3 regions of the Streptomyces sp. NPDC003248 genome follow, and region 1 is predicted to be linked to each of the others. Evidence: riboswitches for the same ligand, from Rfam matches in the RefSeq annotation. Region 1 holds a riboswitch; each other region holds the start of a gene.
What was found. A riboswitch is a leader RNA that binds a small molecule or an ion and turns the genes downstream of it on or off. The one in region 1 is predicted to bind cyclic di-AMP.
Positions count from the first base shown of each region.

Region 2: it holds a riboswitch for cyclic di-AMP, as region 1 does, so the genes downstream of both, ACZ3KJ_RS22710 (M23 family metallopeptidase) here and ACZ3KJ_RS31840 (M23 family metallopeptidase) in region 1, are expected to answer to the same signal.
Region 3: it holds a riboswitch for cyclic di-AMP, as region 1 does, so the genes downstream of both, ACZ3KJ_RS16495 (transglycosylase family protein) here and ACZ3KJ_RS31840 (M23 family metallopeptidase) in region 1, are expected to answer to the same signal.

Region 1 covers NZ_JBVHDT010000019.1:137,322-141,526, forward strand. The annotation lists gene ACZ3KJ_RS31835 (rhamnogalacturonan lyase family protein) at 1-1,216, opposite strand, end outside; gene ACZ3KJ_RS31840 (M23 family metallopeptidase) at 1,508-2,512, opposite strand; cyclic di-AMP (ydaO/yuaA leader) riboswitch at 2,517-2,674, opposite strand; gene ACZ3KJ_RS31845 (alpha-galactosidase) at 2,982-4,205, opposite strand, start outside.
Region 2 covers NZ_JBVHDT010000009.1:307,112-311,316, forward strand. The annotation lists gene ACZ3KJ_RS22705 (GntR family transcriptional regulator) at 215-907, opposite strand; gene ACZ3KJ_RS22710 (M23 family metallopeptidase) at 1,297-2,052, opposite strand; cyclic di-AMP (ydaO/yuaA leader) riboswitch at 2,066-2,233, opposite strand; gene ACZ3KJ_RS22715 (M16 family metallopeptidase) at 2,479-3,867, opposite strand; gene ACZ3KJ_RS22720 (M16 family metallopeptidase) at 3,864-4,205, opposite strand, start outside.
Region 3 covers NZ_JBVHDT010000006.1:85,122-89,326, reverse strand. The annotation lists gene ACZ3KJ_RS16505 (cytochrome P450 family protein) at 1-731, shown strand, start outside; gene ACZ3KJ_RS16500 (transglycosylase family protein) at 968-2,089, shown strand; cyclic di-AMP (ydaO/yuaA leader) riboswitch at 2,294-2,463, shown strand; gene ACZ3KJ_RS16495 (transglycosylase family protein) at 2,468-3,211, shown strand; gene eno (phosphopyruvate hydratase) at 3,562-4,205, shown strand, end outside.

The DNA of each region.
Region 1 (4,205 bases):
AGCCCTCCAGGCCGGGGCGGCCGGGGTCGAGATCGGCGATGTGGAAGCGGTCGCCGTGGCCGGCGCCGTCGACGACGTAGCGCAGGGTGCCGTCGCTGTTGACGACGTAGTTGCCGTCGGCGATCTCGTCCCGGCCGTCCCTGTCGACGTCGACGGTGCGGATCTGGTGGAAGCTGGTCGCGCCGCTGTCGGAGGGGACGACGTACTTCCAACGGCGGGTCAGGTCCGTGCCGTCGAAGTCCCAGGTCTGGAAGAGGATCCGGAAGGCGCCGCGCTTGGCGCCGACGCGGGTGACCAGCTTGGTGACCAGGCTCGGGTGGACGCCGTCCAGGTAGGCGATGCCGAAGTGGCCGCCGGAGGGGCCGTCGGCGACGAAGTCGTCGGGGACGGGCTGCCGGGTGCGCTCGGTGCCGGTCGCGCCGTCGATCACCGAGACGAACTGGTTCGCGGGCGAGGCGGCGGTGACCTGTGCGCCGTCCGCGAAGGTGGTGCCGTCGGCGGTGTGCACCAGTACCTCGGCCTTGCCGTCGCTGTCGAGGTCGTACACGGTGACGTTGTCGTCGTTGCGGTAGCCGCCGATCGCGGTGGAGCCGCTGACGGCGGCGGGCGCGGGGTCGTTGGCGCCGTTCCCGCCGGCCTGGGTGTAGGAGCCGGGGCCGAGGTCGACCCGCCAGAGCCGCTCGCCGGAGAGGGTGTAGGCCTCCAGCAGGTCGGACCTGTCCCGGGTCTGGGAGAGCCGGCTGACGACGAGCTCGTAGCGTCCGTCGCCGTCGAGGTCGCCGGGCCAGGCGTGCTGGACGGTGTAGCCGTCGGCCGCGGCGAGCGGGATCTCGGCGTACCCGTCGGCGAAGTCGAGGGCGGCGGAACTCGGCCGCTGCTCGTGTCCGTCGACCACCGCGCGCACGGTGTACGTCCCCGTGCCCCGGGAGTCGTCCTGGTAGGTCGTCGACTTCCTGATCGGCTCGCGGTTCAGCCGGCGGCCGTTCTTGTACACGTTGAAGGCGATCGCGTCGCCGTACCGGGCGTACTCGGTGCCGAGCAGGCGCCAGCTGAGGAAGGTGCCCTCGCCGGACGGTACGGCGACCAGGCCGCGGTCGAGGTTCTCGACGATCCGGCGCGGCTGCTCGGCGGCCTGGCCGGTGGGCGCGGAGAAGAGTCCGGCCAGCAGGGCGGCGGCGGTGACGGCGACGGTTCTTCGGCGTCGGGTGGGGTTCACTTGTGGTCCTTCACGATGAGCGTGGTCGTGGGGTCGGCCACCTCGCGATGGCCCGGTCGCCGTCCACGCAGCCGAACGATGTTCGAGGAATCGGACATGCGGGGGGCGGGGAAAGCGGTTGTTCCTTGCCGGAGATCACTGTGTCCCCCCTCCGCCCGCGCTGTCGACGGTCCGGCGGGACCTGCCATACGACCGCAACACAGTGATCACGAACGTGCAAAGACACCGCAGGCCGGACCCGGTGAACGGGTCCGGCCTGCGGTGGCGTGCCGGGCGGGTGGCCGCGCGGGGTCAGCCGACGGAGACCCCGTGCGAGCGGAGGTAGGCGACCGGGTCGATGTCCGAGCCGTAGTTCGGCGTGGTGCGGATCTCGAAGTGCAGGTGGGGGCCGGTCACGTTGCCGGTCGCGCCGGACAGGCCGATCTGCTGTCCCGCGGAGACGGTCTGGCCGGCCGAGACGGAGAGCGAGGACAGGTGGGCGTACTGGGCGTAGTAGCCGTCGGCGAGCTTGATGACGACCTGGTTGCCGTAGGCGCCGCCCCAGCCGGCGGAGACGACCGTGCCCGCGCCGACGGCCTTGAGGGAGGTGCCGGTCGAGACGACGAAGTCGACGCCGGTGTGGTAGCCGCTGGACCACATGCTGCCGGACATCCGGTACGGGGTGCCGATGGCGGCGCTCGCCACGGGGAGGACGAAGCCGCTGGAGGCGGTGGTGTTCCCGGCGCTCTGCGTGGCCGACCCGGCGGCGGAGCCGGAGGACTTCGCCGACGTCGAGGACTGCGTGGACTCCGACGCCTTCGAGGACTTCGAGGTCTGCGAGGACTTCGAGGTCTGCGACGACTTCGACGAGGAGGAGGAACCGGAGGACGTGGACGGCGACTTGGTGGTGCCGGTCGTGGCCGCCTTCTCGCCGATCGACAGCTTGAGGCCCGGGTGGATCAGCGACGGGTCCGCGCCGACGGCCTGACGGTTGTCCTCGTACAGCTCCTGCCAGCCGCCGCTGACGCTCTGCTCCTCCGCGATCTTCGAGAGGTAGTCGCCGGCCACCACGGTGTAGGTCCGGGTCTCGGTGGCGGACGTCGCGTCGGCGGCGGCCTGCTGCGCCGCCGGAGCGGCCTGGACGGACGTCTCCGCGACGGCGGAGACCGACCGGGCCGCCGACTGGGCCGGCGCGGCATGGGCGCCGGCGGCACCCATGAGCGGGAGGGCGAGCGCGGCGCCGCCCGTTCCGGCGACGGCGATGGAGCGGGTGAAGCGCGGGGTCTTCGGGCGGCGGTGCTTACCCTTCGCGGGCATGTCGCATTCCTCTCCGGCGCCTGCGAGGTGAGCTGTCGGGTGCGGGCTGGAGATGCCCGGCCGCGCCGAGGCACGGCTTTACCCCTAGCCGTTCCGGAGACCGGAACAGGCGGTTCTACCTGTGGGTCCCCCGCTCCTGCCACGTACGGGTGAGTGTGTGCGGGCTCCGGGCGGCGGCAGGATTGGGCGTCCGTCCGGATTGGTGTGGAACGTAAGCGACCAGGACGCACAGGAACAAGCAGCGGTTGCGCTGTTCACGCCTTTCTCTTGATCCTCTGTGAGAATCCCCCGTCACTTTCCGTGTACCGCGAGGCCCGCACTTCCCGGAACGCCCATGAAAAACGCCTTGATTACGTGAGCATGACGGGCGACGCACGGTCACGGATATGACGCTCCTCACGTGACACGCCTCCAGGCTCCTTTATTCCAAAGCGAGTTGTGATGAAGGAATCCAATCCGGACAGAACTCTCAGATGCGACGCAGTCGGATAACCGTCGCATCGAGGTCGCCGCGCAGCCCGGTGCGCAGCCCGTGGTGCAGCAGCACCGCCCCGCGGTGCACTTCACCCGTTTCAAGGCATTCGTACGACTCTGCCGGGTCCAGGCCGCGCAGCCGCAGCGCCGGTGCCGGCTCGCCGTAGCGCTGCGCCTGGAGCCAGGCGAGGGCGACGCTCTCGTCCCCGCGCACGTACTGCACGGCGCTCAGACCGCCCTCCGGGGGCCGCAGCCGGTACAGGTCGCCGTGCTGCACGAGGGGCCGGATCTCCTTGTAGAGCTCGACCCAGCCGCGCGCCTCGGCGAGCTCCTCCTCGGTCCACTCGGAGAGGTCCCCGCCGACGCCGAGCACACCGGCCATGGCACTGACGAACCGGAAGCGCAGCGAGCTGGCCCTGCCGTTGAGCTGGGTGTTGGGGCTGTCGGTGACCCAGGCGGCCATGATCCGCGCCGGGTGCACCTGGCTGAAGCCGTGCTGGATGGCGAGCCGGTCCAGCGGGTCGGTGTTGTCGGACGTCCACACCTGGTCGGTCCGGCCCGCGACACCGAGGTCGATCCGCCCGCCGCCACCGGAGCAGGACTCGAAGGCGACGCCCGGGTGGGCCGCCCGCAACCGGTCGAACAGCGCGTACAGGGCGCGCACGTGGTCGACCCAGAGCCGCTGCGGGTAGGGGTCGTCCGGCCAGCCGGCGTCGGTGAAGCAGCGGTTGAAGTCCCACTTGACGTAGTCGATGGGCGCGCTGGACAGGAGGGTGTCGAGCTGCTGCCAGAGGTACTCCTGGACGTCCTCGCGGGCGAGGTTGAGGACGAGCTGGTTGCGGAACTCCGTCCGCTTCCGTCCGGGCTGGAACTGGACCCAGTCGGGGTGCGCCCGGTAGAGGTCGCTGTCCGGATTGACCATTTCGGGCTCGACCCAGATGCCGAACTGCATCCCGAGCGCGTGCACCTGGTCCGCGAGCGGCTTGAGGCCGTTGGGGAAGCGGTCGGGGTTGGGGCGCCAGTCGCCGAGTCCCGCGTGGTCGCCGGTGCGGGCCCCGAACCAGCCGTCGTCGACCACGAACAGCTCGACGCCGATGGCCGCGGCGCGGCGTGCGAGGGTCGCCTGCTGTTCCTCCGAGATGTCGAAGAAGGTGGCCTCCCAGGAGTTGAAGAGCACGGGCCGGTCCCGCTCGGCGTCCGGGATCACGTACCCGCGCTG
Region 2 (4,205 bases), on a different contig from region 1:
GCGGGGGCCTGCCGGGGGATTCGGAGGCTTGCGCGGGTCCGCTTGGGCTGCCCGGGGATTCGGGGAGGCCTGCCGGGGGAAATTGCCGGAAGCATGCCGACCCCAGCGTGCGAGCATACGAACGACGCGCCGTCGGAAATTCCGGGCGCGCCGGGAAATGGGCAGCGGAAATACGCCTCCGCCGAATATCCCTTCTTTGTATACGGCTCTCGTGTTAATGACGCGGGCCCGACATGTTTACGACGTGTTGCGAAGTCCTCACACGGTCCTGGCGTTCTCCGCCCGCGAAGCGCAGCCGGTGCGCGGTGGAGGAGCGCTCGGTGTGGAGCGCCGTGAGCGACCGCGCGCGATCGCCGTCCCCGCGCGCCACCGCGTCCACGATCGCGCCGTGCTCCGCCCAGGACTCCACCGGGTTGGCCGGCGCCTCCACCGCGTACATCCAGGCGATCTTGTGCCGGAGCTGGGTGAGCGTCGAGGTCAGGGCATGGCTGCCGGAGGCCTGGGCGAGCGTCTCGTGGAACCAGCCGCCCAGGGAGCGCAGATCCTCGCTGCTGCCCCTCCTGGCGCGCTCCTGGCCCAGCCGGACGAGGCCGCGCAGCACCTTGAGGTGTGCCTCGGTGCGTCGCTGGGCGGCCCGGGAGGCGCCGAGCGGCTCCAGGAGCATGCGCATCTCCAGCAGGTCGGCGGCCTCCTGCTCGGTCGGTTCGGCGACGCACGCGCCCGCGTGCCGCCGCGTGACGACGAACCCCTCCGCCTCCAGCGTGCGCAGCGCCTCCCGGACGGGGACGCGGGAGACTCCGTAGCGGCGGGCGAGGAGTTCCTCGGTGAGGCGGCTGCCGCGCTCGTAGACACCCGCGACGATGTCGTCCCGGATGGCCGTGCACACCGAGTGCGCCGGAATACGCATGACCGACCTCCGCCTTAATCCCCGTGAAACGTCGACGAATGACGTGTGTTCAGTGACTCTATTGCAGTGAACCGCACATTCCGACGGCGGGCCGGAATCCAGGGATATTTTTTGGACAGCGAGGCGCAGAAAAACGGCGAAAGCCCCGGCCGCGGGGGCCGGGGCGGGAGGATGTGTCGCCGGGTGCCGTCACAGACGGGGACGCGTCGCCGGGTGGTGCCGGCGGTTCGCATGCGTCACCGGGGTGTCGCCGGAGGCTGGGCCCCGGACGTGGTTCAGGGGGCGCCCCGGACGTCGTTCAGAGGGCACCCCGGACGTCGATCAAGGGTCGCCCCGGACGTCGTTCAGAGGGCACCCCGGACGTCGATCAGGGGTCGGCCCGGACGTCGTCAGAGGCTCACGCCGTGCTTGCGGAGGTAGGCGACCGGGTCGATGTCCGAGCCGTACTCGGCGCTCGTGCGGGCCTCGAAGTGCAGGTGCGGGCCGGTGACGTTGCCGGTCGCGCCGGAGAGGGCTATCCGCTGGCCGGCGGTGACCTTCTGGCCCACCGAGACGCTGATCGACGACAGGTGACCGTACTGGGTGTACGTGCCGTCGCTCATCCGGAGCACGACCTGGTTGCCGTAGGCACCGCCCCAGCCGGCCTCGACGACGGTGCCGGCCCCGACCGCGTGCACGGCCGTGCCGGTCGAGGCGTGGAAGTCGATGCCGGTGTGGCTCCCGGACGACCACAGGGAGCTGCTCGCCCGGTAGGCGGTGGAGACGTAGGAGCCGGTGATCGGCGCCACGAAGGCGTTGAGGCGCTTGCGCTCGGCCTCACGGGCGGCGCGGGCACGTGCCTCGCGCTCCTCCTTGACCCTCTCGGCGGCCTCGGCGGCGGCCTCCTTGCGCGCGGCCTCCGCCTGCGCGGCCTGCTTCTGCGCGGTGGCCTGCTCGTCGATCCGCTCGGCGACCGTGTCACCGATGGCGACGACGGGGATGAGCCCGGTCTGCTCGGCGGAGGGCTCCGCGGCGAGGGCGGGACCGGAGGCGGCGGTGCCGATGACGCCGGTGGTGGTGAGCGCCGCGATGCCCGCCGCGCGGGCGGAGGTGCGCTTCATCCGGCCGGGACGACGGTGCTTCCCGGTGGCGCAGGTGAACGCCATGAAGTTGAGCGGTCCTTTCCTTCCCTCTCGCCTACCGGGTTAGCTGACGGGTTCGGAGCAGGAAGGTCTCCTACGGACCCCCTCGCGACACGCGCGGGCGTCCGATTCACCCCAGGGACTTCATCGTTGGGTCCCCGGCTCCCCTGGCTCGCGCCGTACGGGGACTCGGCGATGGCTGTCCGGTGCCGCGGATGCGGCGCACTGCCCGACGAACAGCCCGGACGAACCTAGACGCGCCCGCGATCAATCCCCAAACGCCCCCCGGTTTTTGTAGCGCATGCCACAGGGCAGACAGGCAGCCTCTCCCTCAATTCGGACATCCCTTTCGGACATCGAAGGGCCCTGGCGACCGGCCGGTCGCCAGGGCCCCGCGCGCACCCCTGTCACCTCGGGGCGCGCGCCTCGCCGTGGGGAGGACCCCCGCCGCTACTCGGCCGGAACGACCTTCACCTCACCGATGCCCAGGGCCTCGACCGCGTCCTTGATCCGGCCGGCGTCACCGACGAGCACGGTCACCAGGCGGTCCACCGGGAAGGCGCTGACGACCGCCGCGGTGGCCTCCACGGTGCCGGTCGCGGCGAGCTGCTGATACAGCGTCGCCTGGTAGTCGTCGGGCAGGTGCTGCTCGACCTGGTCGGCCAGGGTGCCGGCCACGGCCGCGGCGGTCTCGTACTTCAGCGGCGCGACACCGACCAGGTTCTGCACGGCGACGTCCCGCTCGGCGTCGGTGAGCCCCTCGGCGGCGAGGGTGCGCAGCACCTTCCAGAGGTCCTCCAGCGCGGGGCCCGTGTTGGGGGTGTCCACGGAGCCGCTGATGGCGAGCATCGCGGCGCCCGTGCCGTCCGGCGCGGAGCGCAGCACCTGGCCGAAGGAGCGCACGCCGTAGGTGTAGCCCTTCTCCTCGCGCAGGACGCGGTCCAGACGGGAGGTGAGGGTGCCGCCGAGGCAGTACGTGCCGAGCACCTGCGCGGGCCACACGCGCGCGTGCCGGTCGGGACCGACGCGGCCGATCAGCAGCTGCGTCTGGACGGCGCCGGGGCGGTCCACGATGACGACCCGGCCGGTGTCGTCGGCGGTCACCGGCGGCACCGGCCGCGGCTGGGCCGAGGAGCCCGTCCAGGCGCCCAGGGTGTCCCCGAGGAGCGCGTCGAGGTCGATGCCCGTCAGATCGCCGACGACCACCGCGGTGGCCGTGGCGGGGCGGACGTGCTTCTCGTAGAAGGACCGGACGGCCCCGGAGTCGATCTTCTCGACCGTGTCGGCGGTGCCCTGGCGCGGCCGCGACATGCGCGTGGCGGCCGGGAAGAGCTCCTTGGAGAGCTCCTTGGCGGCGCGCCGGGAGGGGTTGGCCAGCTCGTGCGGGATCTCGTCGAGGCGGTTGCGCACCAGACGCTCGACCTCGCTGTCGGCGAACGCGGGCGCCCGCAGGGCGTCGGCGATCAGGCCGAGGGCCTTGGCCAGGCGGGAGGCCGGGACCTCCAGGCTCAGCCGGACGCCGGGGTGGTCGGCGTGCGCGTCGAGGGTGGCGCCGCAGCGCTCCAGCTCGGCGGCGAACTCCTCGGCGGAGTGCTTGTCGGTGCCCTCCGAGAAGGCCCGCGCCATGATCGTGGCGACACCGTCGAGACCGGCCGGCTCGGCGTCCAGGGGCGCGTCGAGGATGATCTCGACGGCGACCACCTGCTGCCCCGGGCGGTGGCAGTGCAGGACGGTCAGGCCGTTGTCGAGCGCCCCGCGCGCGGGGGCCGGGAACGCCCACGGCCTGGCGTCGCCCGCCTGCGGCTGGGGGTGGAAGTCCATCGTGGCGAGCTCGGTCACTTGGCCGCCTCCTCGTTCTCGTCCGCGTCGGCGGTGTCGTCGGCAGTGTCGTTGCCCTCGGCGCCCTCGGCGCCTTCTTCAGCGCCCTCGACGGGCTCGTAGACCAGCACGGCCCGGTTGTCGGGGCGCAGGCGGGCCTCGGCGACCTCCCGCACCTCCTCCGCCGTGACGTCCAGCACGCGCTGGACGGCGGTCAGGGCGAGCTGCGGATCACCGAAGAGCACGGCGAACCGGCACAGTTCGTCGGCGCGGCCGGCGACCGTGCCGAGACGGTCCAGCCACTCGCGCTCCAGCTGGGCCTGGGCCCGCTCCATCTCCTCCGGCGTGGGGCCCTCCTC
Region 3 (4,205 bases), on a different contig from region 1:
ACGGCGGCGGACCGCGCGGCGGTGTCGCACGGTCGGTGAAGAAGATGCGCGGCTACCTGTCCGAACTCATCCACCGCAAGCGCGAGGCCCTCCCCGCCGAACCGACCCCCGGCGAGGACCTCATCTCCGGCCTCATCCGCGCCTCCGACCACGGTGAGCACCTCACCGAGAACGAGGCCGCCGCCATGGCCTTCATCCTGCTGTTCGCCGGTTTCGAGACCACCGTCAACCTCATCGGCAACGGCACCTACGCCCTGCTCACCCACCCCGGCCAGCGCCGGCGGCTCCAGGACTCCCTGGCCGCCGGCGACCCCGGCCTGCTGGAGACCGGCATCGAGGAACTCCTGCGCTTCGACGGTCCCGTGGAGCTCGCCACCTGGCGCTTCGCCACCCACCCGCTCACCATCGGCGGCCAGGACATCGCACCCGGCGACCCCGTCCTCGTCGTCCTCGCGGCCGCCGACCGCGACCCGGAGCGCTTCACCGACCCCGACACCCTGGACCTCTCCCGCCGCGACAACCAGCACCTCGGCTACGGCCACGGCATCCACTACTGCCTGGGCGCCCCGCTCGCCCGGCTGGAGGGCCGGACCGCGCTCGCCACCCTCCTCACCCGGCTGCCCGACCTGCGCCTCGCGGCGGACCCGGCCGACCTGAGGTGGCGCGGCGGTCTCATCATGCGCGGACTGCGCACCCTCCCCGTGGAGTTCACGCCCCCCACGCCCCGGTGAGCGACGCACGCCCCGCCGGCCACCACCCCCCACACCCCGCAGCCGTCCGCTGACCGACCGTCATGTGAGGGAACGGCGAAGCGGAGGTGTCGGCTTCTCGACTCTGTGATCTTCACGTGATCCGCGCGGCATTAACTTGTGACAAGTGATCGTGTGCCGATACGTTCACTCGTCAGCGCGGCGCCTCGGCACCATCCGTCGCGCGGGTCAATGCTGTCTCGAGAAAGGCCCCCCGCATGCTCACCGGGAACGGTCGTCATCGTCGCCCCCGCCAGGCCCCGGCCCTCCTCGTCGCGGCCGGTGTGACCGGCTCGGCCATCGCCATCCCGCTGCTCGGCGCCACCGGCGCGAGCGCCGCGGACAACACGGTCTGGGACACGGTGGCGGAGTGCGAGACCGGGGGCTCCTGGAGCGCCAACGAGGGCGGCGGCGAGTACGGCGGCCTGTCCCTGACCCAGGAGAACTGGGAGGCGTACGGCGGGCTCGACTACGCCCCGCGCCCGGACCTGGCCAGCCGCAACCAGCAGATATCCGTCGCCCAGAAGGTCCTCGCGGACCAGGGCGTCGGCGCGTGGGGCACGTGCGGGCTGACGTCCGGTCTGAGCGCGGACTCCGGCTCGGCGGACCTGGACACCGGCGTGGCCGAGGATTCGTCCGACTCCTCCGTGACGTCCGGCCTGTCCGACCTGTCCAAGGAGTCGTCCGACTCGTCGGATTCCTCCGGCTCCTCCTCCAAGTCCTCCGACTCCTCCGGCTCCTCCGCGGATTCCGGCGAGGACTCCACCGGTGCGGCCACCGGATCCGCCACGGATTCTCCGGAAGCGTCCGCATCGTCCCCTTCTTCCTCTTCCTCCTCCGCGTCGGACAAGTCCGCAACGTCCGACACGTCCACCGGTTCCGGTGCGAGCGGCTCCGCGGCGGGCGGCGGCTCGTCCACCGCGACCCCGGAGGCGGACGCCTCGGACAACCCGGCCCAGGACGTGGGCTCATGGAGCCTGATCGACACCGGTTCGGCCGACGCGCTGTCCAGCGGCACCACGTCCAGCGGCACCGCGTCCGACGACACCGCGTCCGACGACACCGCGTCCACCGGCTCGGGCCGCCACCGCGGCGGCAGCGCCGAGGAGACGACGGCCGACGGCACCACCACCGCCTCCTCCGGCCGGCATGCCGCCGACACCCTCAGCGGCACGGCGGCCACCTACACCGTCCAGGCGGGCGACTCCCTCGTCACCATCGCCGACTCCCTTGGCCTCGACGGCGGATGGCGTGCGCTCTACGCCGAGAACAAGGACGTCATCGGCGCCGACCCGGGCAACATCGTGCCCGGTCAGACGCTTGCGACAGGCGTCGAATAGGGCGTAAAAGCCGTGAAAACGGGGGGAGTTCACGTCACGCTTCGCGCCGAATGTCCGGTTTGGCGAAAGTGTGGGATGAGTCTCAGAAGCCCTGATCGTCTTTGAAATTCCCCCGATCGCCTGCCTACGGTCAGGACCGCTCGGCAACCCGAGCCCCGGCCGTCGCAACGCCGAATCCTGCCAGCGGCCACCCGGGAACAGTCGTCGCGTCAAGCGCCGCAGGCAGGAGCGGGGGACCCAAGGTAAGTGCCGCACCGGGTGGTTGACGGACGCGGCTAGGGGTGAAGCCACGCCTTCCGAAGAAGAGGCGTGGCCGGGCAACTCAACCGGCCCGAACCCGACAGCTCACCTCGCAGGCGTCGGTGAGGGGATCGATCCATGCTGTTCTCCGGCAAGGGCAAGCACCGTCGTCCGTCCAAGGCCACCCGCGCCATCGCCGTCGCCGGTGTCACCGGCGCCGCCGTCGCCGCCCCGCTGATGGCGGCCGGCAACGCCTCCGCCGCCACCGCCTCCGAGTGGGACGCGGTCGCCCAGTGCGAGTCCGGCGGCAACTGGTCCATCAACACCGGCAACGGCTACTACGGCGGCCTCCAGTTCTCCGCCTCCACCTGGGCCGCGAACGGCGGCACGCAGTACGCCGCCACCGCCGACAAGGCCACCAAGTCCCAGCAGATCCAGATCGCCGAGAAGGTCCTCGCGAGCCAGGGCAAGGGCGCCTGGCCGGTCTGCGGCAAGGACCTGTCCGGCGCCGCCTACACCGGCGGCACCTCCTCGTCCGACTCCTCCGACTCCTCGGCCGGCTCCTCCAGCGGTACTTCCACGGGCTCCGGCTCCGGTTCCTCGGCGGACTCCGGCACCACGAGCCGTTCGACCGAGCAGCAGAGCACCTCCCGCTCCACCGAGCGCCCGGCCGCCGAGAGCCAGAAGACGGTCACCACCCCGACCGGCGAGAAGGTCGAGAAGGGCGACGGCGAGTACAAGGTGGTCACCGGCGACACCCTCAGCTCCATCGCCCAGGAGCAGGACGTCGCGGGCGGCTGGGAGAAGCTGTTCCAGCTCAACAAGGACATCGTCGACGACGCCGACCTCATCTACCCTGGCCAGCAGCTGCACCTGAAGTGACACCTGGCTCCCAGGGTGGCCACAGCCCCCGCACAGGTGTGGTCCGCACACTGAAGACCTCGTGAGGGTCCCCCCCGTCCCCACGGGCGCCCCGCCCCGGCGCGCGTTCCCCCGTACGCGCCGGGGCGGGGTATTTCTTTGCCCGCCCGCCATCCGCCTGTTGGTCACCCTCTTTGTTCCGGGCGGGAACAATGTGTACCGTCAGCCTGTCCACGGGGCGGTCGGTCGGCTGTCGGCGGCCCCGGGACGGTTAGGCTCTAGTCGCAAGGCCACATCAAGGGATCAACAAGGGCCGCCCGCGGCCCACGTGCCCCGCACAACCAGCGTCACATCCCACGAAGGAGATGCTCGTGCCGTCCATCGACGTCGTCGTAGCCCGGGAAATCCTGGACTCCCGAGGCAACCCCACGGTCGAGGTCGAGGTCGGCCTCGACGACGGCAGCACGGGTCGTGCCGCCGTCCCGTCCGGCGCCTCCACCGGCGCCTTCGAGGCCATCGAGCTCCGCGACGGTGACCCGAACCGCTACCAGGGCAAGGGCGTCGAGAAGGCCGTCCTCGCCGTCATCGAGCAGATCGGCCCGGAGCTGGTCGGCTACGACGCCACCGAGCAGCGCCTGATCGACCAGGCGATGTTCGACCTGGACGCCACCGACAACAAGGGCTCCCTGGGCGCCAACGCCATCCTCGGCGTCTCCCTCGCCGTCGCCCACGCCGCCTCCGAGGCCAGCGACCTGCCGCTGTTCCGCTACCTGGGCGGCCCGAACGCGCACCTGCTGCCGGTGCCGATGATGAACATCCTGAACGGCGGCTCGCACGCCGACTCCAACGTGGACATCCAGGAGTTCATGATCGCCCCCATCGGCGCGGAGTCCTTCTCCGAGGCCCTGCGCTGGGGCACCGAGGTCTACCACACCCTGAAGAAGGTCCTGAAGAGCAAGGGCCTGTCCACCGGCCTCGGCGACGAGGGCGGCTTCGCCCCGAACCTCGGCTCCAA